2 regions of the Sodalis sp. RH16 genome follow, and region 1 is predicted to be linked to the other one. Evidence: predicted binding sites of a transcription regulator. Region 1 holds the regulator's gene; the other holds the start of a gene.

What was found. The regulator sigma-54, encoded in region 1, starts transcription at its own class of promoters, with help from an activator protein. The targets are predictions, from matches to a motif close to GTTGGCACANNTTTCGCTNT.
Region 2: a site for sigma-54 is predicted at 9,312-9,331, ahead of ACL2XJ_RS00965 (gamma-glutamyltransferase family protein). Genes of this name have one in related genera too.

Annotation. Positions count from the first base shown of each region.
Region 1 covers NZ_CP178737.1:2,400,418-2,415,068, reverse strand. The annotation lists gene kdsD (arabinose-5-phosphate isomerase KdsD) at 1-787, shown strand, start outside; gene kdsC (3-deoxy-manno-octulosonate-8-phosphatase KdsC) at 806-1,369, shown strand; gene lptC (LPS export ABC transporter periplasmic protein LptC) at 1,366-1,944, shown strand; gene lptA (lipopolysaccharide ABC transporter substrate-binding protein LptA) at 1,913-2,512, shown strand; gene lptB (LPS export ABC transporter ATP-binding protein) at 2,530-3,255, shown strand; gene rpoN (RNA polymerase factor sigma-54) at 3,304-4,740, shown strand; gene hpf (ribosome hibernation promoting factor) at 4,764-5,051, shown strand; gene ptsN (PTS IIA-like nitrogen regulatory protein PtsN) at 5,212-5,691, shown strand; gene rapZ (RNase adapter RapZ) at 5,790-6,641, shown strand; gene npr (PTS phosphocarrier protein NPr) at 6,638-6,910, shown strand; gene ACL2XJ_RS11040 (BglG family transcription antiterminator) at 6,911-8,830, opposite strand; gene ACL2XJ_RS11035 (lactonase family protein) at 8,976-10,172, opposite strand; gene dagF (2-dehydro-3-deoxy-phosphogluconate aldolase) at 10,229-10,969, opposite strand; gene ACL2XJ_RS11025 (DgaE family pyridoxal phosphate-dependent ammonia lyase) at 10,966-12,084, opposite strand; gene ACL2XJ_RS11020 (amidohydrolase/deacetylase family metallohydrolase) at 12,068-13,207, opposite strand; gene ACL2XJ_RS11015 (DUF4310 family protein) at 13,244-13,888, opposite strand; gene ACL2XJ_RS11010 (DUF4311 domain-containing protein) at 13,908-14,651, opposite strand, start outside.
Region 2 covers NZ_CP178737.1:197,789-212,439, reverse strand. The annotation lists partial or broken gene rnhA (ribonuclease HI) at 1-444, opposite strand, end outside; gene dnaQ (DNA polymerase III subunit epsilon) at 389-1,156, shown strand; tRNA gene ACL2XJ_RS01000 (tRNA-Asp) at 1,292-1,368, shown strand; gene ACL2XJ_RS00995 (chloride channel protein) at 1,738-3,006, shown strand; gene ACL2XJ_RS00990 (NCS1 family nucleobase:cation symporter-1) at 3,011-4,507, opposite strand; gene ACL2XJ_RS00985 (GntR family transcriptional regulator) at 4,665-5,390, shown strand; gene ACL2XJ_RS00980 (aspartate/glutamate racemase family protein) at 5,387-6,124, shown strand; gene puuE (allantoinase PuuE) at 6,153-7,127, shown strand; gene hpxZ (oxalurate catabolism protein HpxZ) at 7,142-7,525, opposite strand; gene ACL2XJ_RS00965 (gamma-glutamyltransferase family protein) at 7,685-9,271, opposite strand; gene ACL2XJ_RS00960 (MurR/RpiR family transcriptional regulator) at 9,474-10,319, shown strand; gene ACL2XJ_RS00955 (transporter substrate-binding domain-containing protein) at 10,552-11,343, shown strand; gene ACL2XJ_RS00950 (amino acid ABC transporter permease) at 11,357-12,025, shown strand; gene ACL2XJ_RS00945 (amino acid ABC transporter permease) at 12,022-12,678, shown strand; gene ACL2XJ_RS00940 (amino acid ABC transporter ATP-binding protein) at 12,659-13,402, shown strand; gene ACL2XJ_RS00935 (pyridoxal-phosphate-dependent aminotransferase family protein) at 13,543-14,651, shown strand, end outside.

The sequences.
Region 1 (14,651 bases):
GGCGGCCACTTTCGCCAGCACCGGCACGCCGGCGTTTTTTGTCCACCCCGGCGAAGCCAGCCACGGCGATTTGGGCATGGTTGCAGCCCAGGATATCGTTATTGCCCTGTCGAACTCCGGCGAAGCCAATGAGATCCTGGCGCTGATCCCAGTGTTGAAACGCTTAAGCATTCCGCTGATCTGCATGACCGGCAAGCCGGAAAGCGCCATGGCCAAAGCAGCGGATATCCATATTTGCGTCCATGTTCCCCTGGAAGCCTGCCCTCTCGGCCTGGCGCCCACCGCCAGCACCACCGCCGCGCTGGTCATGGGGGACGCCCTGGCGGTGGCGCTGCTGCAGGCCCGCGGCTTCACCTCAGAAGATTTCGCCCTCTCCCATCCCGGCGGCTCGCTGGGCCGCAAATTGCTGCTGCGGGTGGCCGATATCATGCACAATGGCGATGAAATCCCCATTACCCCCCGCGACGCGTCGCTGCGGGACGCTCTGTTGGAAATGACCCGTAAAAATCTCGGTATGACCGTTATCTGTGATGAGAAAGGTAATATCGAAGGTATTTTTACCGACGGCGATCTGCGGCGGGTATTCGATATGGGCGTGGATCTCAATAAGGCACGCATCGCCGACCTGATGACGGCGGGCGGTATCCGCGTCACCCCTAACATCCTGGCGGTGGAAGCGCTTAATCTTATGCAATCGCGGCATATCACTTCGGTGCTGGTGGCGGAACAAAACCGTCTGCTGGGCGTGGTGCATATGCATGATATGCTACGCGCCGGCGTCATTTAACAAGGAAGGAACTGCGCCATGCATGATACCCCCCGTATTGATACATGCTACGGACCGGTTGAAGAATCCGTTTTACGGCGCGCCCGGGATATCCGGCTGCTGATTTGCGACGTCGACGGCGTATTGTCCGACGGCCTGATCTACCAAGGCAACCAGGGCGAAGAACTGAAAGCATTCAACGTGCGCGACGGCTACGGTATCCGAAGCTTGCTGACATCCGGCATCGAGGTCGCTATTATTACCGGCCGCTCCGCCAAATTGGTGGAGGATCGTTGTAAAACCCTGGGCATCGTCCATCTTTATCAGGGGCAATCGGATAAGCTTTTGGCCTTTGTAGCCCTGTTGGATAAACTCTCTTTAACAGAGGAGCAGGTGGCTTACATCGGCGATGACCTGATTGATTGGCCGGTGATGGCGCGGGTTGGCCTGGCTATCGCCGTAGCGGATGCCCATCCGCTGTTATCGCCCAAGGCCGATTACGTGACGCATATCCGCGGCGGCCGCGGCGCGGTGCGGGAAGTCTGTGATCTGTTGTTGCTGGCGCAGGGGAAGCTTGAGGATGCCAAAGGGCAGTCGGTATGAGTAAGACAAAATATTGGGTTACCCTGCTGCTGGTTATCGTGGTATTGGTGCTCATCGGCTGGAACCTGGCGGATAACGACAACGCGACGGCCCCGGCGGTGACGGATACCGGCGAGCCGACCTATCAGAGCGAGCATACCGTCACTACGGTCTATAACCCTTTGGGGAGCCTGAACTACCGGCTGATATCCGATCATGTAAAACAATATGCCGTGGAACAAATCACCTGGTTTACCCGACCGGTGGCGACGATGTACGATGAAAACAAGGTCGCGACCTGGACAGTCAAAGCCGATCAGGCCAAGCTGACCGGTGATAAAATGCTTTATTTATATGGCCATGTTCAGGTAGACAGCCTGACCGACACATCACAGCTGCAGCACATCAGAACCGATAACGCGGTAGTGAATCTGGTGACGCAGGATGTGTCTTCTGATGACGTAGTCACCTTATATGGCGTCGGCTTTAACTCTGTAGGCACAAAGATGCGCGGAAATCTGCGAAGCAAGACTGCCCAGTTGATTGAAAAGGTCAAGACCTCTTATGAAATTCAGAACCAGCAGCAAAATCCATAACATCATCGCCGCCGGCGCGCTGTTACTGCTCAGCGCCAAGGCCATGGCGCTGACCGGCGATACCGACCAGCCGATCAATGTTGACTCCGCGCAGCAGGCGGTTGATATGCTCACCAATACCGTGACGCTGACCGGCACGGTGGTGGTAAAACAAGGCTCCATCGATATCAGGGCGGATAAGGTCGTCATTACCCGTCCCAACGGCGTGCAGGGCAAGGAAGTGGTGGAAGGCTACGGAAATCCGGTGACCTTCTACCAGATGCAGGACAGCGGTAAACCGGTGAAGGGCCATGCGCAGAAGGTGCGTTACGAATTGGCCAACGACTATGTCATTCTTACCGGTGACGCTTACATCGAACAGCTGGACAGCAACGTCAAAGGCGATCGTATTACCTATCTGGTGAAACAGCAGCAGATGGAGGCCTTCAGCGACAAAGGCAAGCGGGTGACAACCGTGCTGGTGCCGTCCCAGTTGCAGGATAAAACCCCGGCCGCGCCGGGCGCACCGGCTGCTAAAGCCGCACCGGCCAAGAAGGCCGCTCCGGCGGTTAAACCCGCCGCTAATTAACAAGGTTAACAGCTCCTATGGCAACATTAATCGCGGAAAACCTGGCTAAAGCTTACAAAGGCCGCCATGTGGTGGAAAACGTCAGCCTCAAGGTCAGTTCAGGCGAAATTGTCGGATTGCTGGGACCCAACGGTGCGGGCAAAACCACCACGTTTTACATGGTTGTGGGCATCATTCAGCGCGACGCCGGCCGCATCGTTATTGACGACGACGACATCAGTATCCTGCCGCTGCATACCCGCGCGCGCCGGGGTATCGGCTATCTGCCGCAGGAAGCCTCCATTTTCCGCCGCCTCAGCGTCTATGATAATCTGATGGCGGTGCTGCAAATCAGGAAGGATTTGAGCGGCGCCCAGCGCGAGGACCGGGCCAATGCCCTGATGGAGGAGTTCCATATCGCCCATCTGCGCGATCATATGGGACAATCTCTTTCCGGCGGCGAGCGGCGCCGGGTGGAAATCGCCCGCGCCCTGGCCGCCAACCCTAAATTCATTTTGCTTGATGAACCTTTTGCCGGTGTGGATCCGATTTCCGTTATCGATATCAAAAAAATTATCGAACATTTGCGCGACAGCGGGCTCGGGGTGTTGATTACCGATCATAATGTGCGCGAGACGCTGGACGTGTGCGAGCGTGCTTATATAGTCAGTCAGGGTAAACTCATCGCGCACGGGTCCCCGGCTGAAATCCTCCAGGACGAGCAGGTGAAACGTGTTTATCTGGGCGAAGAGTTCCGCCTCTGATAAGGTGTCCTGAAGAATGAAGGGCCATGAGGTTAATTAACGCATCATATGAAGCAAGGTTTGCAACTCAGGTTTAGTCAGCAACTGGCCATGACTCCGCAGTTACAGCAGGCGATACGTCTGTTGCAATTGTCCACGCTTGAACTCCAGCAGGAAATACAGACTGCGCTGGAAAGCAATCCTTTACTCGAACAATCGGACGTTCATGAAGAAATAGACACGCCGCACGACGCTCCCGACTCCGAATCCCTCGATACCCGCGAGGCGATGGAGCAAAAGGATATGCCGGAAGAACTGCCGCTGGACGCTACCTGGGACGAAATGTATTCAGCGGGCACCCCGTCCGGCACCGGTACGGATTACCGCGACGAGGAGCTGCCGATTTACCAGGGCGAGACCATTCAGACGCTGCAGGATTACCTGATGTGGCAAGTGGAGCTGACGCCTTTTTCCGACACCGACATCGCTATCGCCACCTCCATCGTGGATGCGGTGGATGAGACCGGTTATCTCACCGTGCCGCTGGAAGATATCCTGGAGAGCATCGGCGTAGAGAGCGTGACCATGGATGAAGTGGAAGCGGTGCTGAAACGAGTCCAGCGATTCGATCCGGTGGGTGTGGCGGCGCGGGATTTACGTGATTGCCTGCTCATTCAGCTGTCGCAGCTGTCAAAGGATTTTCCGTATCTGGCGGAAGCCAGGCTTATCGTCACCGATTACCTGGATTTGCTGGCCAGCCACGATTTCCGTACCCTGCTGAGGTCGACGCGGCTGAAAGAAGAGGTGTTGAAATCGGCGATGGCGCTGATTCAATCCCTGGATCCCCGCCCGGGCCAATCCATCAATACCACCGAATCGCAGTATGTGATACCCGATGTCCTGGTGCGCAAAGTGCATAACCGCTGGACGGTGGAACTCAATACCGACAGCATTCCCAACCTTAAAATCAATCAGCAATACGCGGCGCTGGGCAACACCACCCGAAACGATGCGGACGGGCAGTTTATCCGCAGCCACCTGCAGGAAGCCCGCTGGCTGATTAAAAGTCTTGAAAGCCGTAATGACACCCTGTTGAAAGTCACCCGCTGCATCGTAGAGCAGCAGCAGGCTTTTTTCGAACAGGGGGAAGAGTTTATGCGTCCCATGGTGCTGGCGGATATCGCCCAGGCGGTGGATATGCATGAATCAACCATATCTCGCGTTACCACGCAAAAATATCTGCACAGCCCGCGCGGTATCTACGAACTTAAATATTTTTTCTCCAGTCACGTCAATACCGAAGGGGGCGGCGAAGCTTCCTCAACGGCCATTCGCGCGCTGGTGAAAAAACTGATCGCCGCAGAAAACCCGGCGAAGCCGCTCAGCGACAGCAAGCTGACCACCCTGCTTTCCGATCAGGGTATTATGGTAGCACGGCGTACCGTGGCAAAATATCGTGAGTCCTTATCCATCCCGCCGTCGAACCAGCGAAAACAATTGGTTTGACCTCCACAGAGAAGGAAGACACTATGCAGCTGAATATTACCGGACAGCGTGTTGATATCACCGATGCGTTACGCGATTTCGTTACTGCGAAATTTTCCAAGCTTGAACAGTACTTCGACCGAATCAATCAGGTATATATTGTTCTAAAAGTCGAAAAGGTGCAGAAGATCGCTGAAGCGACGATACATGTCAATGGCGGCGAGCTGCACGCGACTTCGGAAGCGGATGATATGTATGCCGCCATCGATCTGCTGATAGATAAGCTGGCGCGTCAACTTAATAAGCATAAAGATAAACTGAAACAGTTTTAATTCACTGTAGCCATTGTCGCAGCCTGACCTCGCATCGGCTCGTAATGGCGAGGCTCATGGATGAGCCGAGTAACTAAGCCAACACACCCGCGACTCGCAAGATGACGGGTATAATGGGCCGATGAGTCTTAAAGGTGAATCAGCGCCTAAGTGAAACGAAATGACTAACGATACAGCAATGCAAATCAATACGGTGTTAAGCCTTGAATGCACCCGCGGCTCCATTCAGTGCCAGAGCAAAAAACGCGCGCTGGAAATTATCAGCGAACTGGCGGCCAAACAGCTTAACCTGGCGCCGCAGGTGGTATTTGACGCCGTATTAACCCGTGAACGCATGGGCAGTACCGGTATCGGTAATGGAATCGCGATCCCCCACGGCAAACTGGAAGAGGACACGCTGCGGGCGGTGGGGGTATTTATCCGCCTGGAGCAGCCCATCGCCTTCGATGCCATCGATAATCAACCGGTGGATTTGCTTTTTGCCCTGCTGGTGCCGGCGGAACAATGCAAAACGCACCTGCATACGCTATCGTTGGTAGCCAAGCGTCTGGCTGATAAAACGGTCTGCCGCCGGCTACGCGCTGCTCAAAGCGACGAAGAACTTTATGAAATCATGACGGAAACAGAAGCCGGGTCTTAACGCGCAGTGTCCTACGCTTACCGACCCGCGGGGTTTGATTGGCGGAAATAGCGGCCTCTTCGCCAATGCGTCGATGTTAATGCCAGAGGGGAGTCGTCATGGTGCTGATGATTGTCAGCGGTCGATCCGGTTCAGGGAAGTCAGTGGCGCTACGCGCGCTGGAAGATATGGGGTTTTATTGCGTCGATAACCTGCCTGTGGTATTGCTGCCGCAGCTGGCCGCCACCCTGGCGGATCGCAATATTTCCGCCGCGGTCAGTATTGACGTGCGCAACATGCCCGAAACGCCGGAAATTTTCGAGCATGCAATGGATAACCTGCCGCAAAGCTTTTCGCCGCAGTTGCTGTTTCTCGACGCCGAGCGCAGCACCCTGATCCGCCGTTATAGCGATACCCGGCGCCTGCACCCGCTGTCGAGCAAGAACCTGTCGCTGGAAAGCGCCATCGATCAGGAGAACGAACTGCTGGAACCGCTGCGCTCCAGGGCCGATTTGATTATCGACACCTCGGAAATGTCGGTGCATGAACTGGCGGAAATGCTCCGCACCCGGCTGCTGGGCAAACGCGAGCGCGAATTGACCATGGTGTTCGAGTCCTTCGGCTACAAACACGGCCTGCCCATCGATGCGGACTATGTTTTTGACGTACGATTCCTGCCCAACCCGCACTGGGATCCGAAACTGCGGCCGATGACCGGTCTGGATAAACCGGTGGCGGCCTTTCTCGACCGGCACACCGAAGTCCATAATTTCATTTACCAAACCCGAAGTTATCTCGAACTGTGGCTGCCGATGCTGGAGACCAACAACCGCAGCTATTTAACGGTGGCCATTGGCTGTACCGGCGGCAAACACCGTTCAGTGTATGTTGCCGAGCAGTTGGCGGATTATTTCCGCTCCCGCGGCAAAAATGTCCAATCCAGACACCGAACCCTGGAAAAACGCTCATGACAGTCAAGCAAACGGTGGAAATCAAGAATCGTCTCGGCATGCATGCCCGGCCAGCCATGAAATTATTCGATCTGGTGCAAAGCTTTGACGCCGAGGTGCTGCTGCGCAACGACTTCGGGACCGAAGCGGAAGCCAGCAGCGTTATCGCGCTGCTGATGCTGGATTCCGCCAAGGGCGGGCTGATTGAAATCGAAGCCACCGGCCCTGATGAAGAACGGGCGCTGGCGGCTATCATTGAACTCTTCAACGCCGGCTTTAACGAAGACTGATTAAGCCCGGCTCAGGCTATCAATGGCCACCGCCTTGAAGCCGGCGAAATCACGGCTCTCCCGCAGCCTGGGCATGGCGCGCGCACGGACAAAATTCACGAACAGCTCGTAAATCGCCATCGCCTCTTCATAATCAGTCTTGTTAATGGCCAGCAAAAAAACCACGTAGGCGATTTCGCCATCGCCCCACGGAATACCCTGGGGCGCCAATATGGTATAAATCACCGTTTTTTTCGCCAGCAATCCCAGCGAATGGGGCAATGCGATACCGTCCCCCAGCAGCGTGCTGACAATGGCTTCCCGCTCAACCACCGACGGATAAAAATCTTTACCCACCAACCCATCGCGTTTCAATTGCCCGCACACCCGCTTGAACAGATCCTGTTGATCCATGGGCTTATCAACGATCATAAAATAATTTTCATGAAAAAACTTTTCCAGCATATAAGGCCGGGTACGATCCACCAGCACCAGTTTACCCAGTTGCTCAAGCTGGTAATCACTGGGAAACGGCGCCAGTACCATCACCGGCTTGTTCTTTTCCTCCAGCCGAACGGTGGAAATCACAAAATCCTCCTCCAACGCCGGCAATCTCTCGTATTCCCGCAATGAAATGACCCGGGTCACGCTGATTTGCGGGTACTTGCGGCTCAGCAGCGCCTGAATCATACGCACCGTAGAGTTACCGCTATCGCACACCAGCAGCACCTGGGGATGACGCTGATAGCCGATATCATAATGGCGCTCCAGACCCACGCCGATATGCAGCACCAGGAAGCCGATTTCATTTTCGCTTATCACATACGGCGTATATTTGCCCCAGCTGTTCACCGCCGCCAGGGTGACATCATAGGCCATGGGATAATGCTGCTTGATATTGGCCAACAGCGGATTGGGGATATTAATCTGATATTTTACCCTGGTAATCATGGTCTTGATGTGAGTAAGCAGATCGGTACACAACTGCTTATCGCCACGTAAATCGTAGTTATAGTGGGTATTGATATAGGACAGGATATAGTCCACCAGCGACTCGTCGTCGTCAGCGTTAATATCAGTGGGCAGTATATTCTGCACCCGCCGCGCGGCGATATTCACCCTGAGGTAAGCCTCTTCCGCCGCCGGGATCTCTTTGCCCGCCAGGGATTTCAGCTCTGCCATCAGCCGCACCGATATCTGTTTCACCGCCGGATCGCCCTCTTCCGCCTCGAACTCCGTCAGGGGAAAACCGCCGGCGATGCGCTTGATGGCCACGGCGCAATAAAAATTCAGATAACGCTCGCTTTCATCGGTGAGGCGGATGGACGATTGCGCCAGCAGTTGATGCATAAAACGGGTAAGCTTTTCATAGGTCCCGCGATCCAGGCTTTCGGTTTTCAGCAGCGGATTGGCGTGATCCCCGGCATCGAGCTGGAACAAGAGGTCGGTCAAACAGGCCCGGATAGACAGCTCGGCGCCGAACAGTTTCATGCCGTAGCGCGGTTTGGTTTCAATATTCAGGTTATAGCGCGCCAGATGCTCACGCACCTCGGCCATATCATTTTGCAGCGTTCCACGGCTGACAAACCATTCATCCGCCAGATCCTCCAGCTTTAACGAGAACGCGGAGGTCAAAAAGCGGATCAACAGATAATCCACCCGATCCGAGGCGGTGCGCGGCGTCGGATTGACGCGATGGTTTACCGTCTGTTGCAGGGTGGAGAATAGCGACGGGTCATCTATTTTCAATTGATAGCCGCTGCCGCGGTTATACACAAAGGCGGCCCCGTACTGCGCGATAATTTCGTTTAAAGCAATAATATCCGCCCGCACGGTGCGTGTTGAGACTGCCAGGCGTTTTGCCAGCTCGTCCTGCGGCAGCGTTTCGAGCTGCAGCGCGTCAAACAAGTGGGCCAATCGTTGATAGGGAAATCTCACCATTATCCTTCCAATCATTATTGCCGGCAAACAGCGCTTTCGATTCGGTCCGGGACGGCATCCTGTTATCCCGTGCCGCTGTACCTACTTACGCCGTCAGCCCGGCGTATCGCTGGTTAGGGAATACTCTGTGCAAGGAATTCTCTTTTCAAGGGGCAATCACCATCTGCGATGGGCTGCCCACCGGAATGTAATCGTCAACAAACGCTAATTTGCCGCTGCCGCCGGCCACCCGGAACCGGGTGATGTTATCGCTTCGCTGATTCATTGCGAAAATATATCTGCCGTCCGGCGACATCGTCAGTGTGCGCGGGTAATCTCCGCGCGTCCAGATCTCGCCGCCCCAGGCCATGGCGCCCTCGCCGGTAACGTTGATTTGCGCGATGCTGTTATGCAGGCGATTGGCCACATAAAGATGGCGGCCGTCTTTACTCAACACGATGCCGGCGGCGAAATTGGTGCCTTTGAAATTCGCCGGCAACGAAGAGAGGCTGTGCAACTGCGTCAGGGTGCCCTTCGCATTGTCGAAGCGATAGCTGGTGAGCACCGAGGCCTCTTCGTTAATCAGGAAGACGACCTTGCCGTTGGGATGGAATACGAAATGGCGCGGACCGGCGCCGGCCGATGACGCGTTGATAAAGGGCGGATCGTTGGCTTCCAGCGCCCCGGTGGCATCGTTCAGTTTCCACTGATAAATCCGGTCCAGTCCCAAATCGGTGGAGAAAGCGAATTTGCCGCTGGGATCGGCCGCGACCATATGGGCATGGGGACCATTATGATCGCTGACGGCAAAGCTGCCCTCCGCCGCCGCCGCCGGTTTTCCCGCCCCGGCCGGACCGGAATCCTGCTGGCTTGAGCCGGTCTCACCTATTTTACCGCCGGCGTCGATGGGGAATGACGCCACCACGCCGCTAATATAGTTTGCCACCAGCAGATGGTCGCCCTTGGGCGTCAGCGAAAGAAAGACCGGGCCGGCGCCCTGGGAGTCCACCTGATTGATAAGGCTCAGGCTGCCATTCTGGGGATTGATATGGTAAGCCGCCACCGCGCCGTGCTTGCCGCCGTTGTAATTGTCGATTTCGTTGCCGATATACAGCGTCTGGCCGTCGCGAGCCGCCACCATTTGCGCCTGGTTCGGCAACTGGCTTACCAGCGTCCGGTTGGTGAGCGCCCCGGTTTTGCCGTTGAAATCAAAACGGTAAACGCCCTCGCCGTTCGGATTATAGGTGCCGACGTAAGCATAACGCGCGGCCGGGGCTTTTGGGGCGGCATATAGCGGCGTGGCGGATACGGCCAGCATCGCGGCGGTTAAGCCGGAAATCATAAACCCGTAATTACTTTTCATATTTTTCCTTATCTCTCACGGCGTGTCGGATAAACGGGGATTCCGCGAGCGGACGTTCAGCCCAGCAGCTTTTTCACCATCGCCAGCAGGGCCTTGACGTCCACCGGACGAGTCAGCCCGCTGGTTTGGTCGATAATCGAACTGTAGATATGGGGGATGATTTTGCCGACGCCGGCTTCCAGCGCGATGGTCAAAATCGGTTCAAAATTCGCCAAATCGATACCGCCGGTAGGCTCCAGGGCAAAATCATGTTCGGCGCAGGCGCGGGCCACCGCCGCAAATTCTTCCCGGGTTTTCAATCCTCCCATGGGGAAATACTTCACCGAACTACCGCCCATGTCTTTCAACAGCGCGATGGCGGTTTCAATGGGCACTATGGCGTCGGGCGCCGCCGAGCTGAGGGGCCCGGTGGAAATCTTCACCCAGCCCGCTTTACCGGTGGGGGAAACCAGGCCGTTCACCACGCTCTCGCTTTGGCCCAGCAGGGCGCGGCTGGCGCCGACGCCGGTAAAGACCTGATTGACATGCTGCGGCTGGACCTGCCGGGAAATCAGGCTGACCATCAGCGATTGGCGCGGGTCCCCCGCTCCCAATCCCACCGACAGCGCATTGTCGATCAGCGCAGCGTAATCGCGCATATCCGCCACGGCGGACGGAACATCGGCATAATTTTTAGACAGCACGCCCACCAGCACATGGCCCTCGGCGGCGGCATGGATAGCGCGGGCGTTATCTTTGGATCCCGCCAGCACGTTCAAACATACGCGATCGCGGTAAAAATTCGGCGTAAGTTTCATGCCTCGGCTCCTTTAAACAGATTTTCGATACAGGCGGCAATGGTCTCCAACTGCGGCGGCGTCACGCTGCGCACATCCACTTCAATCTTGCCTTCATTGGCGCGATAGCCCCGAAAATAAATGGCGATGTCGCCGTTTTTCAGCGCGTCGACGATATCCTTGGTTTTCCAGCCGAGCGCGGCTTCATCAAAGGTGATTTCCGTGCGGGCGATATCCCGTCCGGCGCTATCCCATACCACGCGCGCCGATATGCCGCGCAGCGCGTTCAGACTGCTGATAAACGGCGCCATTTTATCCACCATTTGCCGTCCGGTGGTCTTGGGCAGCCGGGTATAGCTCTCTATCGCCTGGGTCAGGCCGAGAATGCCCTCCTTGCCCACTTTCATCGCGCGGCCGATACCGCCGGACTGCAGCTTTACCCACTCCACGAACTGTTTTTTACCCAGGACCAAACCGCTGGTGGGGCCTTCAATGGCCTTCGCGCCGCTGTAAATCACCAGGTCCGCCCCCTGTTGGTAATAGACCGTCAGATCTTCTTCGGCGGCGGCGTCGACAATGAGGGGCACATGATGTTCACGGGCGACGGCGGCGGCCTGTGCCACCGACAGCATGCTTTTTTGCACCGAATGGTGGGACTTGATGTAGAGAATGGCGGCGGTGCGCGGCGTAATGCAGGCCGCCAGCTGGGCGGCGGAACATTCGTTGGCATAGCCGGCTTCCACGACCTTACCGCCGCCCAGGGCCACCATGGTGGAGACCGGCGCGCCGAAATTCACGTTGTGGCCTTTTGGCAACACAATATCCCGGGCCACGCCGGATGCCGTTTCATACGGGTTTTCCAACAGCCAGGCATCGTCTTTGACAATCACCGCGGCAACGGATTGGGCGATACCGGCGGAGGCGCAGGAAACCACCACCGCGCTTTCCACCTTCAGCAGGCCGGCGATATAGGCCCCGGTTTTATTCACCAGATCCTTCATTTCAAAAAAGTGGTTCAAGCCGTAATTAACCGCCTCAGCCACATCCGCGGCCGGGGTGGACACGCCCAGAATCGTCATGCGTCCGGAGGCGTTTATTACCTGCTTCAGCTGATACTGCTCATAGATTGAAGACATTTTTTGATTTCCCTTCAACGGTTAACAGGACCTTACCCGCCACCACGGCCGCCAGCGGCGCCAGATGACGTTCGCCGGTAACGGACAGTCCTTCGGAATCCACCAGGACCTGAGGTTCGGTACGGATATCGAACAACGTCAAATCCGCATCGGCGCCCACGGCCAGGCGTCCTTTAGACGGTAAACGCAATACCTCGGCGGCGTGGGCGGTGACACATTGGATAACCTCTTCAAGGCTCATGCCGAGGGTGAAAAATTTCGACATGACCGCCGCCAGGCTATGCACCGGGCCGTTGATGCGGTTTCGGCAATAAATATCGGAACTGATGGTATAGGGCAAAATGCCCTGTTTGATCGCCTGTTCGGCCACGGCGAAGCTGAAGCTGGCGGTGCCATGTCCGACGTCCAGGCGCACACCACGCCCCAGCGCGCGTTTTATCGAGGAGCGTAGTTCGCCTTTGGCGGATAAAATCCGGTTCGGTTTGCCGTTGAAACAGTGGGTAATGATGTCGCCGGAAGTGAGCAGATCCGCGATTTCATCCAGGCTCGGCGGGTTATTGCCGATGTGCACCATCAGCGGCAGCGAAGGCGTTTCCCGCTGCATCTCCTTGGCGCGCGCCAGGGGCTTGATGCCGTTGCTTCCCACCACGCTGCTGCTGATGCGCGCCTTGAGACCGATAATAAAACCGGGATGGTTTTGCAGCGCCTCACGGACGGCAACCGGATCGATTCGCGTCATGTCCGCCAGTTCATCCTGCGTGACGATGCCGGTACGGGCAATATTCAAAAACGCGTACACCTGAGTCTCGGCCGCCCGGGTGAGCCGGTAGAAATCGTCCACGTCATCGGCGCCGGTGCTGCCGGCGTCAATCACGGTGGTGACCCCGCCGGCAACCCCTACCAAATCCGGCTCATCGTGATAAACCGGCGATTTGGCGTAACAATGGACATGGGCATCAATCCAGCCGGCGCTGGCGAAAACCGCCCCCTGCAAGTCGAGGGTTTGTGCGGCGGCGGCGTGCTCGTCCACCTCCCCGACAACCGCTATCCTGCCGTTACGGACGGCAATGTCCATCAGGCTGCCGTCACTGTTTTTTGCCCGTCTTATAATGAGATCATACATTTGCCATTCTCCGTATAACGCACCTGATATACGTGGTTACAGCGCTATGGGGAAGATTGCCCCGAGTATCATCGCGCCCAGAATGGCGCCGCCGGTTATGGGCTTATTCCAGAGATAAAACAGCAGCGCCCCCAGCAGAGAACCCAAACCGATAGGGATCGACGCCGTGATGGCGGACAGGATGATCAGCGGGCCGAGGAAACGGCCGGAGGCGTTGCCCGCGCCCATCATGACATCCGCCCCATAAGTGGAATTGCTCTGGTTGATGGTGAACTTGCGCGCCAGGATAATCAGGCAGCCGATAATTATCCCCAGCACCAGGCCGGTGGCCAGCGACGCGGCGAAATTCTGCAGCGGATATTTAATGCCGGCCCCCAGCAGCAGCGCCGGTACCCCAAGTCCTACGCCGGTCTGTAGCGCGCCGCCGATATCCAGGATTCCCACCAGCGAACCTTCGATAATGCGGGCAAACAGAAAGCTGGCGCCAAAGGCCGCCACCGCGCCGTATACCCCGGTATCTATGCCGGTGCGCAGCATGGAGACAAACGCCACTTCATTGAACGCCCCGATGCCGTAGAGATAATACATATGGGTACCGGCGAAAATGCCGGCGGACAGTACCCCGACAAAGATCGGGAAAGACCAGTCGGCATACCAAAAACCGCGTTTTTCTTGTTCCATTTTCAGGATCCCCTCGAGGTTATTTACCGCTCAGCTGGTTATGGATAGCGTCCAGCCAGCCGGGAACGCCCAGGCTGAAAGACTGCAGCATTTTCATATCGAAACCGCGGAAAAATCCGCTCAGGACAAACAGCGCCACGATGGCCGTCATCATGATGCCGGTAATCTTGTTCCAGCCTCCCTCTTCAACCCCTTTGCCGATCAGAATCCCCAGCACCAGTCCCGGCACGGCGTTGCCCATGATCAATTGCGCCAGGCCGCCGAAAATCGTCGCCCAAAAACCCGAACGTTTGCCGGCATCAATGGCCGCCAGCCAGAAAATAACCGGCATCACGGTGTTCACCAGAATATTGGCGGCAGGCACCAGCACCTTCACCGCCGTCACCTGCAGCGCGGCCGGAACGGCGGAAGCCGTGGAGTTAAGAAACGCCACCACCACCATGCCGATGATGCCGCAGGCAATGGCCATACGCCGCGGATCGTGCATGGTCTGGTCCAGCCGGCGGTTTTTTATCATCAGCACCGCCGCGCCCCAGTGCGGGATAATGCGGTGATCCACATCCTGGGTAAAAGACCCGGCCGCCACCGAAGACGCCCAGGCGTTAAAGAAAAATCCCAGGCCGAAGGAAAAATGGGATGCAGGATCCCCTTCGCACGAATTCAGCTCTCCCAAGGTACGAAACGCCCCCATGCCCTGAATGGTGGGAGCATGGAACATGCGGGCCGCTCCGGCGCCCACGCCAAATCCCACCAGCCCGCCGAT
Region 2 (14,651 bases), 2.2 Mb from region 1:
CGTGAGTCTGTATGGCTAAATCCAGCCGCTGCCACAGGTCGACGTTTTTCACCGGTTTTTTCTCCGCCGTTTGCCAGCCGCGTTTTTTCCAGTTATGAATCCATTGGGTAATGCCTTGGCGCACGTACTGGCTGTCGGTGCTGATGACCACTTCGCAGGGGCCCTTCAGCGCTTCCAGCGCCACAATCGCCGCCATAAGCTCCATGCGGTTATTGGTGGTAAGCCGGTAGCCGGCGCTGAAGGTCTTTTCATAGTCTTTATAGCGTAAAATCGCCCCGTAGCCCCCCGGGCCGGGATTACCGAGGCAAGAACCATCGGTGAAAATTTCTACCTGCTTCTGCATATCTGGTAGACTACCTGTCTGTTAAAAAAACCAAGTCTGACATAAATGAGCGCTACGGGCACTGGAATTACGCGGCAGATTGTTCTTGATACCGAAACCACCGGTATGAACAAGCTGGGGGTACATTACGAAGGCCATCGCATTATTGAAATCGGCGCGGTTGAAGTGATTAACCGCCGCCTGACCGGCCGGCATTTTCACGTTTATCTGAAACCGGATCGGCTGGTTGACCCCGAGGCCTATAACATCCACGGTATCAGCGATGAGTTTCTGGCGGACAAACCCACGTTCGCCGACGTCGCCGATGAGTTTATGGAGTTCATCCGGGGCGGTGAGCTGGTTATCCATAATGCGCCGTTCGATATCGGCTTTATGGATTACGAGTTCGGCAAGCTCAATCGCGGTATCGGCAAGACTGAAACCTTTTGTACGGTCACCGACAGCCTGGTGCTGGCCCGAAAGCTTTTCCCCGGCAAACGGAACAGCCTCGATGCGCTGTGCGATCGCTATCTCATAGACAACTCCAAGCGCACGCTGCACGGCGCGCTGCTGGACTCCGAAATTTTGGCGGATGTCTATCTGGCCATGACCGGCGGCCAAACCGCGATGCGTTTTTCCATGGAAGGGGAGAGCGGGCGGACCAATGCGGACGGCGGCGAGCATATCCAGCGCGTGCAGCGCTCCCAGTCGGCGCTGCGGGTGATATATGCCAGCGAGGAGGAATTGGCCGCCCATGAGCATCGCCTGGATCTGGTGAAAAAGAAAGGCGGCAGCTGCCTGTGGCGCCCGGCGGAAGAGTCCCAAACCCATTAGATTTTTTTCATACGGCTGGAAAAACAGCGTTATGTTGAAATTATCGCCAAACGATGTCGGCCGGCGTAAAAAGCATTGACGGCATCCGGCGCTGACCGTACTATTCGCCTCGCTTTCCCGACAAAGCACAAGTGCGGTGCGGTAGTTCAGTCGGTTAGAATACCGGCCTGTCACGCCGGGGGTCGCGGGTTCGAGTCCCGTCCGCACCGCCAACAAGATTCAAGATGGGCCACGGTTATGCCGCGGCCCGTTTTTTTTTGTCTGTCCATACCTACGAGACCCGTTGAGCGCGGCGGCTGGAATGTGTTCAGCTCCCCGTTGAAACGTGCTGAAACCAATCTCACAACATACTGCTTTAAAAGCTATTTCCGAATATAAGCCGTTGTGCCATCATTCTGCCGGTAACGTTATATACACTAAATAATTCGAGTTGCAGGAAGGCGGCAATACAGCGACAAATCTGTCTGGAACAGATTTGAACGCGCCTTGTCGCGGTCCCGTCAGGGGCGAGGCCCAGGGATGGGTCGAGTATTGCCAACGAACCTGCAACTTGAAGTATGACGGGTATATCAGGAGATCAGATGTCCCTAACACCTCATCCCGGCAACGCGTCGGCGGGTATGTTGGCCTTTATCATCATACTGACCGGCGTCGGCGCCGGTGTAGCGGGCATGTTCCTTGCGCTGCTGCTGCATACCGTCCAGCATATGGCTTATGGCTATAGCCTGGACAGCATTATCAGTCCGGAGAGTTTTCTGACCGGCGTCAGCGCGTCTTCCCCACAGCGCCGGGTCGCTGTTCTATGCCTGTGCGGCCTGGTGGCCGGCATCGGCTGGTGGCTGGTGTATCGCTATGGCCGCAAGCTGGTGAGCATCAAGCGAGCCATCAGCGCCGAGGCGCCGCTGATGCCGCCGGCCGCCACGCTGTCGCATATTCTCCTGCAGATCGTTACCGTTGCATTGGGCTCGCCCCTGGGACGGGAGGTGGCGCCACGGGAGGCAGGAGCCTTGCTGGGCGGCTGGCTATCCCATTACGCCCGCCTGAGCCATGAACAGCGGCGCCTGGTGGTGGCCTGCGGCGCGGGGGCCGGTCTGGCGGCGGTGTACAACGTGCCGCTGGGGGGCGGGGTGTTTGTATTGGAAGTTTTATTGCAAACGTTCAACTGGCAGACCGCCATTGCTGCTCTGGTTTCTTCCGCTATCGCCGCGTCCGTTGCCTGGCTGGGACTGGGCGCCGAACCGTCGTATATAGTAGACCATTTCCCGCTGACCCTGCCCCTTATCGCCTGGGCGGTGGTCACCGGGCCGCTGTTCGGGCTGGCGGCCTACGGTTTTGTCCGCTTGACCGCGGCGGCCCGCAAACGCGTGGTCCGCAATAACCAGCTGCCGGTGCTGTCGTTTGTGAATTTTGCCATCATCGGCGTACTGGCCGTCTGGTTGCCGGCGCTGCTGGGAAACGGCAAAAGCGCGGCACAGCTCGGATTTGCCAGCGAGGTGACCATGAGCGCGGCGGCGGTGCTTTTGGTCATTAAGGTAGCTATTACCGCCAGCAGCATCCGGGCCGGTGCCGAGGGCGGATTGTTAACCCCCGGACTCTCCAATGGGGCGCTGCTGGCGGTGGTGCTGGGTGGCCTGTGGAGCTTGATATGGCCAGGCGTGCCGGTCGGCGCCTATGCCGTTATCGGCGCCGCCGCGTTCCTTGGCGCCTCCATGAGCATGCCGCTGACGGCCATTGTGCTTATCACCGAATTCACCCGCATCGACCATGATTTTCTGGTGCCGATTATTCTGGGCGTGGCGGGCTCGGTCTGCGCCTGCCGGCTATGCGGCAAATGGCTGGGCCGGTCCTGAACGCCTACTCCTTCGGCGCTGAAACCATGCCTGCGTAATGCACGGCGGTGTCGGCGACCCGTTCGCGGCGGGCCAGGTAGCGGTAGCAGCCGCCCCCCAGGAATACGCCGATAAACCAGCTGAAATTCGCCACCTGATGCAGGCTCGGCGTGAAGCTGATGGCCAGGCCGATAACCACCGCCGGCACCAATGCCATTATCGCTTTCGGATTAAATCCGTTCCGATACCAGTAGCGCCCGCCGGGCGTGGCGTTAAACAGGTCGTCCACCGAGATTTTACCTCGCTTGATAAGATAAAAATCCGCCACCAGGATACCGAACAGCGGACCGATAAAAGCCCCCAGCACATCCAGGGTGTAGTGAATCAATTCCGGGGACTGGAACAGGTTCCAGGGTGTCAACAGCACCGAACCTATGGCCGCTATCATGCCGCCGGTGCGAAAGCTGATTTTTTGCGGCGCGCAGTTGGAAAAGTCGAAGGCCGGCGAGACAAAATTGGCCACGATATTGATACCGATGGTGGCGATGATCATGGTGAGCAGGCCCAGGGCCACCGCCACGCTGCTGCCGACCCGGCTGACGGTTTCAATGGGGTCGGTGATCATTTGCCCGAACAGGCTCTGGGTTCCGGAAACAATGACCACGGTCACGATGGAAAACAGTAAAAAGTTGAACGGCAGCCCCCAGCGGTTGCCCCGGCGGATTTCGTCCATGCTTTTACCGTAGCGGGAGAAGTCGCCGAAATTCAGCAGCGGCCCTGAAAAATAGGAAACAACCAACGCAATGGCGGTCACCATTTGCCAGGCCTGCTGGCCGTTGGACAGCGACTTGCTGCTGAGAGTAAAGGAAATATTGCTCAGACCGGTTTGATAGAGGATCCAGCCGGCCAAGGCCAGCATGACCACATAGACCGCCGGACCGGCAAAATCGATAAAACGCTTGATGGCCGACATGCCGTGCCAGAACACCATCGCCTGTAAAAACCACATCAGGCCGAAGCACATCCAGCCCAGGGAGGAGAGGCCCAGCCAGCGGCTTTGCGTCAACGGCGTCAGGGTGGGGAAGAATTTCAACAGCACCAGCATCAGGGCGTTGGCCGCCAGGAAGGTTTGGATGCCGTACCAGGCAAAGGCGATGAGCCCGCGGATGACCGCCGGGATATTGGCGCCGAAGACGCCGAACGCCTGGCGGCAAATAACCGCATAGGGCACACCCGCCATCTGGCTCGGTTTCGCCACCAGATTGGCGCAGATCTGCACAATGCAAATCCCGCAGAGCAGACAGATTAACACTTGCCAGCTGGCCAGACCCAGAGTGAAGAAGCTGGCCGCCACCACGTAACCGCCCATGCTGTGCACATCGGACATCCAGAAAGAAAATATATTGTACCAGCTCCAGTTTTGTTGACGGGTAGGAGCGAGATCATCATTTGTGAGCTTGGGACTGTAATGGCTGTGATCGATGGATCCGGTTTTCGGGGTCATACTGTTACTGTTTGGCATGGAAACTGCTCCTCTGAATACTCACCCGTGAATGGAAGATGATAGCTATCGACAGGGGAAGGTTTTGCAGGATTCAGGCCAAGTGTTGAAAAGCTTGTATACAAAATAATTATTTTACGTATACGATAATCTATCGGTACGTATACAGGAGTGTGGCATGTCCAGTTGGTACGGGCTAAAAACCGTCATTTTTTCGCAAGATAAAGACGATGAAATCTACCATGCAATCGTTAAAGCCATTGTTGAGCACCAACTGCCGCCGGGCAGCAAATTGCCGGAAGAGTCGCTGGCTGCGGTGTTCGGCGTGAGCCGCACCGGCATCAGAAAAGTGCTGCAGCGCCTCGGGGCGGTGCAATTGATTACGCTTACGCCCAAACGCGGTGCGCAGGTGGCGACGCCCGGCGTGGATGAAGCCCGCAATGTGCTCGCCACCCGCTGCATGCTGGAGTGCGCGAATCTGCCGGCGGTGGTGGAACGATGCGAAGCGGCGCATATCACTGCCCTCAAGACCATCATGGATGAGGAGCAACAGGCTCATGAGGCCCGGGACGGCGCGACGGCAATCCGCCTGTCGGCCCTGTTCCACGTGCAGCTGCAGGCCATCTCCGGCAATGATGTCCTGACCCAGATGGTATCGCAGCTTACGCTGCGCTCGTCGCTGGTGATTGCCGCTTATGGCGCTCCCTGGCAGCAGGGTTGCCGTTGCCACGATCATCAGGAGCTGCTTGACCTGTTGAAAGACGGCCGCTCCGGGGCATTGGCGGAGCGGATGAAGCGCCATTTCGACGAAATTCTGGCAAATTTGCGGTTTGAACGCAGCGGTGAAACCGCGCCGGACTTCGCCCGCCTGTTCGGTATCGCCGCCAAGGGAGAATCGGTATGACGTCGTGCTGTATACAATTAATCAATCCCAACACCAGCCTTTCCATGACCGAACGGATACTTACGGCGGCCCGTGACGTGGCCGCGCCGGGCACGGACATCTTTGCGGTGTGTCCCGAGGCGGGGGCCCCCTCCATCGAGGGTCACTTTGACGAAGCCATCGCCGCCATTGGCGTGCTGCAGCGGATTAAGGAAGGGCGTGAGCAAGGGGTAGACGGCCATGTTATCGCCTGTTTCGGCGACCCGGGGCTGCTGGCGGCGCGTGAACTGGCATCGGCGCCGGTTATCGGCATCGCCGAAGCGGCGATGCATATGGCGACGCTGGTGGCCACCCGCTTTACGGTGGTGACTACCCTGCCGCGCACCCTGATCATCGCGCGCCATTTGCTGCAGCAATATGGATTTGAGCGGCACTGCGCCAGGCTGCGCGCCATCGATTTGCCGGTGCTGTCCCTGGAGGACGGTTCCGGCCTGGCCCGGCGTAAAGTGCGTGAACAATGCCTGAACGCCAAACGGGAAGACGGCGTGGGGGCCATCGTGCTGGGCTGCGCCGGCATGGCGGATTTAGCCCTGGAACTGTCCGCTGAACTTGAGATGCCGGTGATTGACGGCGTGAGCGCGGCGGTGAAATTGATAGAGTCGCTGCACGGTATGAAATTGTCCACCAGTAAACAGGGGGATCTTGATTTTCCCGTTCAAAAAGAACTTTCCGGGTATTTTAAGGGACTAAACTGAAATATCAGCGCTCAAAAAGGAACAGCCCATGACTGAAACCACCGAAAAGAAGAGCTTTTCCTTCAATAAGAACTATCCCCGCGATCTTATCGGTTATGCCGGGAAACCGCCTGATGCCGCCTGGCCCGGCAACGCCCGCATTGCCGTCCAGTTTGTCCTGAATTATGAAGAGGGTTCGGAAAACAGCGTACTGCACGGCGATACCGGCTCCGAGCAGTTTCTCTCCGACATCATCGGCGCAGCCAGCTATTCGGAGCGCCATATGTCTATGGAATCATTGTATGAGTATGGTTCCCGTGCCGGATTTTGGCGTATTCATCAGGAATTTCAGCGCCGCGGCCTGCCGCTGACCCTCTTTGGCGTGGCGATGGCCCTGGCGCGCAATCCGCCGGTGGTGGAGGCCGTCAAACAGGCGAAATACGATGTGGTGAGCCACGGCTGGCGCTGGCTGCACTATCAGGGCATGGACGCCAAAACCGAACGCCAGCATATGCATCAGGCGGTGGACGCGCTGACCGAACTATTTGGCAAGATCCCACTGGGATGGTACACCGGTCGCGATAGCCCCAATACCCGGCGGCTGGTGGTGGAGCACGGCGGGTTTCTCTATGACAGTGATTATTACGGCGACGACCTGCCTTTCTGGACTCAGGTAGCCTGCACGGACGGATCCGTTAAGCCGCATCTTATCATTCCCTACACCCTGGAAACGAATGATATGCGTTTTGCTACGCCCCAGGGGTTCAACAGCGGCGATCAGTTCTATTCCTATCTCAAGGACAGCTTTGACGTTTTGTACGACGAAGGGGAGACCTCGCCGAAAATGATGTCGGTGGGCATGCACTGCCGCATCCTCGGGCGGCCAGGACGCTTTCGGGCGCTGCAGCGGTTTCTGGATTACATCCAGCAGCATGAGCGGGTATGGATTTGCCGCCGGCAGGACATCGCCGAGCATTGGATTTCCCATCACCCTTTTAAGCCGCCGCGGCCGGAGCATGAATAAACCCGCGCGCCGGGTTATCCCATCAGGCTGATATGAGCGGCGACAATGCGCCAGCCGCAGGCCAGTTTTACCCAGGTCTGGGTTTGTCGGCCGATACGGTCGGTGCTTGGGCGGGTAAATTCGGTATTTGCCACCGCCATATCGTCGCCAAATGTAGTGATGACGGTATTTTGCAATACCCGGTCCAGCCCGTTGGCCGGCCGCGTTGCCCGAAAGGCCTGGATAGCCTCGATACCGTAAAGATTTTCGCCGGCGCCGTAGCGGATAGTGCGCGGGTCGTGCCAGAACAATTCATCCAGTACGGCGACATCGTTGGTGATAAGCGCCTGTTCGTAGCGGTAAAAGGCGGCGTTGACTTCCGCCAGTATCGCGGGGCGATCGATAAATTCACTTTTCATGCGGCGTGCACTCTTGCTGGGTCGTTTAAATACTATCCGTTTAAAATAATATCTGACCGCCTATGTAAAAAGGGCTGCGCCAGAATGCCCGTATTGGCGTTTTCCGGCAAGCACTGAACGTCAATTTCGATAGATTTCTGACTGTTTTGCATAGCGCGTTCAAAAACCGGCGGCGCTGCCGTTGCTGCGGGGATCAAACGCCCCTTCCAGCATGCCGTTGTTATGGCGGATAACCGCTCCCGCGTGGCCTACCGCTTCGCTGAATTCTGGCAGCATCTCCACCTGGTGGCCAAGGGCGCGCAAGGACGCCACCGTCGCGGCGGAGAAACGCCCCTCCAGTTTCAGCGTATCCGTGGCCTGTCCCCAGGTGCGCCCCAGCAGCCAGCGCGGCGCGCTGATGGCCCGCTGCAGCGGCATTCCTTGCATTACATGGCGGATAAACAACGCCGCCTGGGTTTGCGGCTGGCCGTCGCCGCCCATGGAACCGTAAATCATCGTTCGTCCGTCATGGAGCTTCGCCGCGGCGGGATTCAGGGTATGAAAAGGATATTTGCCAGGGGCCAGGGCCCGCAGATGCGCGGGGTCCAGGCTGAAGGACGCGCCGCGGTTTTGCCACAGTACGCCGCTTTTCGGCAGCAGCACGCCGCTGCCGAACTCATGGTAAAGGCTTTGGATAAAGGATACCGCCAGCCCGCTGCTGTCAATGATGCCCATCCAAACCGTATCCCCCGGCGACAGGACACTGCCCCAGGGGGCCGCCTGCCCGCTGTTTATCCGTTCCGACAGCCCGTCCAGCACCGGCGCCGCCAGCAGGCTTTGGGCATCCAGCGTCATATGGCCCGGATCGGTTATACAGTTGTCCCGCATGGCAAAAGCCAGTTTGGTGGCCTCGACAATGGCGTGAATGCAGTGGCTTTCCGACTCATTGGCCCAGGGGAGACGATCCGTCAGCCCCAGGATCATCAGGGATACTAAACCCTGGGTGGGGGGCGCCAGATTAAACAGTTCTCCCATGCTGTGCGACAAACGCAGCGGAATGCTTCGCCGGGCATGAAACGCCGCTAAATCGTCGGCGGTGACGGGCATGCCCAGCAGGGCCATCTCTTGGGCCATATCAGCCGCCAGCGGTCCGCGATAAAAGCTGTTCAGTCCTTCCACCGTCAGGCGGGTGAGGGTATCCGCCAATTGCGGCTGAATAAACCGGCTGCCGGCGTCGGGGGGCTTGCCTTGAGGCAGAAACTGCCGGGCAAAGCTTGCCTGCTTCGCCAGCTCATCGAATTTTTCCGCGGATGCCCGTGCCTGGGATAATGACACCGGCATACCGTCGGCGGCATAACGAATGGCATCCCCCAGCAGTTGCGAAAGCGGCAGCAACGGATTGCCCATTTCCCGGGACAGCGTCAGCGCCTCCGCCCATCCCGCCACCGTCCCGGCAACGGTCAGGGCCGATTTCGGGCCGCGATGGGGGATAGCCTTCAGCCCGTCATACAGCGATATGGCGGCAAGGGAACCCGCCGGTCCGCCGGCGTCGATAGCAACGGGATCCCCCTGCGGCGGCACGATCAGCCAAAAACCATCGCCGCCAAGCCCGGTCATATGCGGGTAGACCACCGAGATGGTGGCGGCCGCGGCAACCATGGCGTCGATGGCGTTACCGCCGGCGCGCAGAATAGAAAGGGCGCTTTCACTGGCCAGATGATGGGGCGTTACCGCCATTCCCATCGGCGCGATATTACTGTGGTTCATCGGGGGCATGGTCCTGTCGCCAAGGATGGATAAGGTGAGTTAAGCAAGAGGCGTTCCAACGTGCGGACCGCTATTGACATAGGTGACATAAGGCACGCGATACCCAATAGCTTTCGAGTTACAGCCAGCACAGCTGCAACTTGAAAGATGGAGGGTATATGCTAGGGTAGGTTGAAACGAAAGTAACAGGGAATCAGGGAACATGACGCCTTTTGATGAGCGGCTGCGTGACGCTTATGCCCGTTTGTCGCCGCAGGAACAGCGCATAGCCGGGTTCATTGCCGATCATTTTGACGATATGACCAGCTATAACAGCGCCGAACTGGCGAGGCTGAGCGGGGTGTCCAAGGCGACGGTAAGCAGACTGTTCCGGCGTTTGGGATATGAGAATTACCGCCAGGTCCGCGATGAGCTGCGCACGCTGCGCCAAAGCGGCATGCCCTTGGCGGATCGCCGCGACGCGGTGCTGGGCAATACGCTGCTGGAGCGGCATTACAAACAGGAAATGGCTAATCTGACCCACTGGGTCAACCAAATGGACGGCCCGCAGTTTTCCGCGGTGATCCAGGCCATGAGCCACGCACGGCGACTGTGCCTGGTGGGGTTGCGCAACAGTTATCCGGTGGCGATGCACCTGCGTCAGCAGCTGTTGCAAGTGCGCAGCCAGGTTAACCTGCTGCCCCAGCCGGGACAAACCCTGGCGGAAGAGGTCATTGATCTCACCGGCGATGATATGGTGGTGGTGGTGGCGTTTCGCCGGCGTACCCCGCAAATCCGCCCGTTCTTGGCAAAACTTCAACACAATAATGTGCCGGTGCTGCTGATAAGCGAGCCCCAGGCGCAGGCCCTGATCCCGCTGGCGCGTTGGCATTTGGCCACGCCGCTGGATAGCGTATCGGCGTTTGATTCCTATTCGTCGGCCATGAGCCTGGTGAATTTAATCAGCAATGCGCTGTTGCACGACACCCTGGCCCAGGGGCGGCAGCGCATCCATAACATTGCGGACTGGTACGGCTCCCTGGAAGAGCTTGAGCAGCGCCGCACGTAATAAAACGGCGCGCCGGAGTGGTGCGTTTGCCCACTGGCGGTGCATACGGCCTTCGCTGAAAAAGCACATCCTCAGCCCGCGAAAACCCCCGAATACCCCGACTGACCGCGTTTAATAATAGGTTACGCCGTGCCCGTGCGCGGGGAAAATGTCCGGCTTCATTTGGCACATTAGTTGCAGATTGACTGATTGTAGAATCATTAGTTTCATCATTTCACCTGGGAAACCGAGAATGACCATCAGAAAACAGCTTATTGCCCTGGCGGGCGCGGTCCTGTTGCTGACCCAAGCCGGCGCGGCCATGGCCGATCAGTGGCAGCAAATCCAGCAGCGCGGCGTGTTGCGCGTTGCCATCCCGCAGGATTTCCCGCCTTTTGGTTCCATCGGCACAGACATGCAGGCCGAGGGCTACGATATCGATATGGCGCATTATCTGGCCGACAAGATGAAGCTCAAACTGCAACTGGTGCCGGTGACCAGCGCCAATCGGGTGCCTTACCTGCAAACGGATAAGGTGGATCTGGTGATATCCAGTTTGGGCAAAAACGCCGAACGTGAAAAAACCATCGATTTCAGCCGGGCCTACGCCCCGTTTTTCCTCGGCGTATTTGGGCCGAAGGACGATGGGCTCAAAGCGCCGGCCGAGCTTAGCGGCAAGACCATAGCGGTGACCCGCGGCGCGGTGGAGGATATGGTGCTGACCGACCTGGCGCCGAAAGATGCGCAGATCAAACGTTACGAAGACAATAACACCACGCTGTCGGCTTATATGTCCGGCCAGGTGCAGTATGTGGCCACCGGCAATCTGGTGGTGAGCGCCATTGCCCGCCAGAACCCCGCCAAAGCGCCGGTGCCGAAATTCATGCTGAAGGATTCCCCCTGCTTTATCGGCCTGCGCAAGGATGAACCGGCGCTGAAGGAGAAGGTTAACGCGCTTATCACCGAAGCGTTAAAGGACAATACCCTGAACAGCCTGTCCGAAAAATGGATGAAAGCGCCGCTGCCGGCGGATTTGGGCGCCTGAGGATGCCACTCCCATGACCTATCAGCTCAACTTCCCGGCGCTTTGGCCCTACCTGCCGCAACTGCTGTCCGGTCTGTGGGTGACCATCATGCTGGCTGCCGTCGCCACCGTGGGCGGCATCGCCATCGGCATCTGCGGAGCGGCCGTACGCAGCAGCCGGTATGCTCTGCCGGGCCGGGTATGGGGCCTTTATGTGGAACTTATCCGCAATACGCCTTTTGTGGTGCAACTGTTTTTTATCGTCTTCGGCCTGCCGGCGCTGGGATTGAAGCTGACCGCCGGCGAAGCGGCGCTGCTGGCGATGCTGGTGAACCTTGGCGCCTACAGTACCGAAATCATCCGCGCCGGCATCCAGGTGACGCCGAAAGGCCAGTGGGAAGCGGGCCGGGTGCTGGGCCTGTCCCGCGGGCAGGTTTTTCTGCGGGTGGTTCTGCCGCCGTCGTTGGGACGCATCTATCCCTCCCTGGTGAGCCAGTGTGTGATTGTGATGCTTGGTTCTTCGGTTGTTTCCCAGGTTTCATATGAAGAGCTGACCTTTGCCGGCAGCCTTATCCAGTCGCGCACCTTCCTGAGTTTTGAGGTTTACCTGGTGGTGACGCTTATCTATCTGGCGCTGTCGCTGCTGATGCGGCAGGTTCTGCTGCGGGCCGGCCGCCTGATATTCGGCGGAGGGATGTCATGACCTCGTTCACCGACTGGGATATCGTGCGCAACCTGCTGCTGGCCGCGCGCTGGACCTTGTTATTGTCACTGGTGGCCTTTGTCGGCGGCGGCCTGGTAACGTTGCCGCTGATGCTGATGCGCCTGTCGCGCCGGCGCTGGCTGAAACAGGCTATCCGCGCCTACTCAAACCTGTTTCAGGGTACGCCGCTGCTGATGCAGCTGTTCCTGGCTTTTTTCGGCCTGGCGCTGTTCGGCATTGACGTCAGTCCCTGGCTGGCGGCGGCGCTGGCCCTGACGCTGTTCACCAGCGCGTTCCTGGTGGATATCTGGGGCGGCAGTATCGACGCCCTGCCCAAAGGACAATGGGAGGCGTCACGCTGTCTGGGCTTAAGCTTCGGCCAGACCCTGCTGCGCGTGATGGCGCCCCAGGCCGTGCGCATCGCCATCGCGCCGACGGTGGGTTTTTCGGTGCAGGTCATTAAAGGCACCGCCCTGGCCTCCATCATCGGTTTTGTCGAGCTCACCAAAGCGGGAACCATGCTGTCCAATGTCACCTTCCAGCCCTTTAAAGTCTTCGGGCTGGTGGCGCTGGGGTATTTCATTATGTGTTACCCCCTGTCCCGCTTCAGCCACTATCTGGAGAGAAAGCTTCATGCCGCTGATAACCATTAACCAGGTGCAGAAATATTACGGCCAAAACCACGTGCTAAAAGGCATCGATCTGGATATCGACCAGGGGGAGGTGGTCTCCATCATCGGCCGCAGCGGTTCCGGCAAAAGCACCCTGCTGCGCTGCATCAACGGCCTGGAAGGTTACCAGGAAGGCAGCATCAAGCTGGGGGGCATGACGGTTACCAACCGCGATTCACAAGCCCGGGAAATAAGCCGTTCGGTGGGCATGGTTTTCCAGAGTTTTAATCTGTTCCCGCACATGACCGCGCTGCAAAATGTCATGCTGGCGCCGCGCCGGGTGCTGGGGAAAAAAGCGGCGGAATGCCGCGAACTGGCCGAGCTGATGCTGAATAAGGTCGGGTTGGGAGACCGTTTGGATTATTATCCCTCGAGCCTGTCCGGCGGCCAGCAGCAGAGGGTAGCCATTGCCCGCGCGCTGGCGATGGACCCCAAGGTGCTGCTGTGCGATGAGATTACCTCGGCGCTGGATCCCGAGCTGGTGGGAGAAGTGCTGAAGGTGCTGGAGAAATTGGCCGCCGAAGGCATGACCCTGATACTTGTGACCCATGAAATGAATTTCGCCCGGGAGGTGGGGGATCGGGTGGTGTTTATGCACCAGGGCAAAGTGTGGGAGCAGGGGCAAAGCCGTCAATTGTTCGCCAGGCCGCAAACGGCGGAGCTGAAACAGTTTATCGCCTCGGTGCGCGGTTTAGGAGATGACTGATCATTGTCCCGATGCGCGGCACCGGGAATGCCTGACCATCTCCTCTATGTTGGTCCCCGGCGATGCGTGGCCCGACCTGCGGCAATCCGAAGATTATCGGTCATCTAACGAAAACGAATGGTGGTATCAAAGGATAACTCATGTTGGATAATGCAAAGTACGATCAAATCAATCCCCCGTCCCGTCTACTGATGGGGCCGGGTCCGATTAACGCCGATCCGCGGGTGCTGCGGGCGATGGCCAGCCAACTGGTGGGACAATACGATCCCGCCATGACCGGTTATATGAATGAAGTGATGGCGCTGTACCGTGGGGTGTTCAAGACCGAAAACCCCTGGACGCTGCTGGTGGACGGCACGTCACGCGCCGGTATCGAAGCGGTGCTGCTGTCGGTAATCCGCCCCGGTGACAAAGTCCTGGTGCCGGTATTCGGCCGGTTCGGCCATCTGCTGTGCGAAATTGCCCGGCGCTGCCGCGCCGAGGTCCATATCATCGAGGCTCCCTGGGGCGAGGTGTTCAGCCCCGACCAGATTGAAGACGCGGTGAAACGAGTGCGTCCGCGGGTGCTGCTTACCGTGCAGGGGGATACTTCAACCACCATGCTGCAACCCCTGGAACAGCTGGGGGAAATCTGCCGCCGTTACGATGCGCTGTTTTACACCGACGCCACCGCATCCCTCGGGGGGAATGCCCTGGAAAGCGATGCCTGGGGCCTGGATGCGGTTTCCGCCGGTTTGCAGAAATGCCTGGGCGGTCCCTCCGGCAGCGCCCCGGTCACCCTCAGCACCCGCTGCGAAGCAGTCATCCGCAGCCGTAAATGCGTAGAGGAGGGGATTCGCACCGCCGAGCATCGGGATGGCGACGATGAGATGATTTATTCCAACTATTTCGACCTCGGCATGATCATGGATTACTGGGGACCGGAACGCTTAAATCACCATACCGAAGCCACCAGCATGCTGTTCGCCGCCCGCGAATGCGCCCGGCTGTTGCTGGAGGAAGGCCTTGATGCGGCCATAGAACGCCACAAACTGCACGGCGGGGCGATGCTGGCGGGTATCGACGCCATGGGGCTCGAGGTCTTCGGCGACAGGCGCCATAGAATGAATAACGTGCTGGGGGTGGTTATCCCCACCGGCCTTGACGGCGAACAGGTGCGGCAGATGATGCTGAATGATTTCGCCATTGAAATCGGCACCTCGTTCGGGCCGCTGAAAGGGAAAATCTGGCGTATCGGCACCATGGGCTA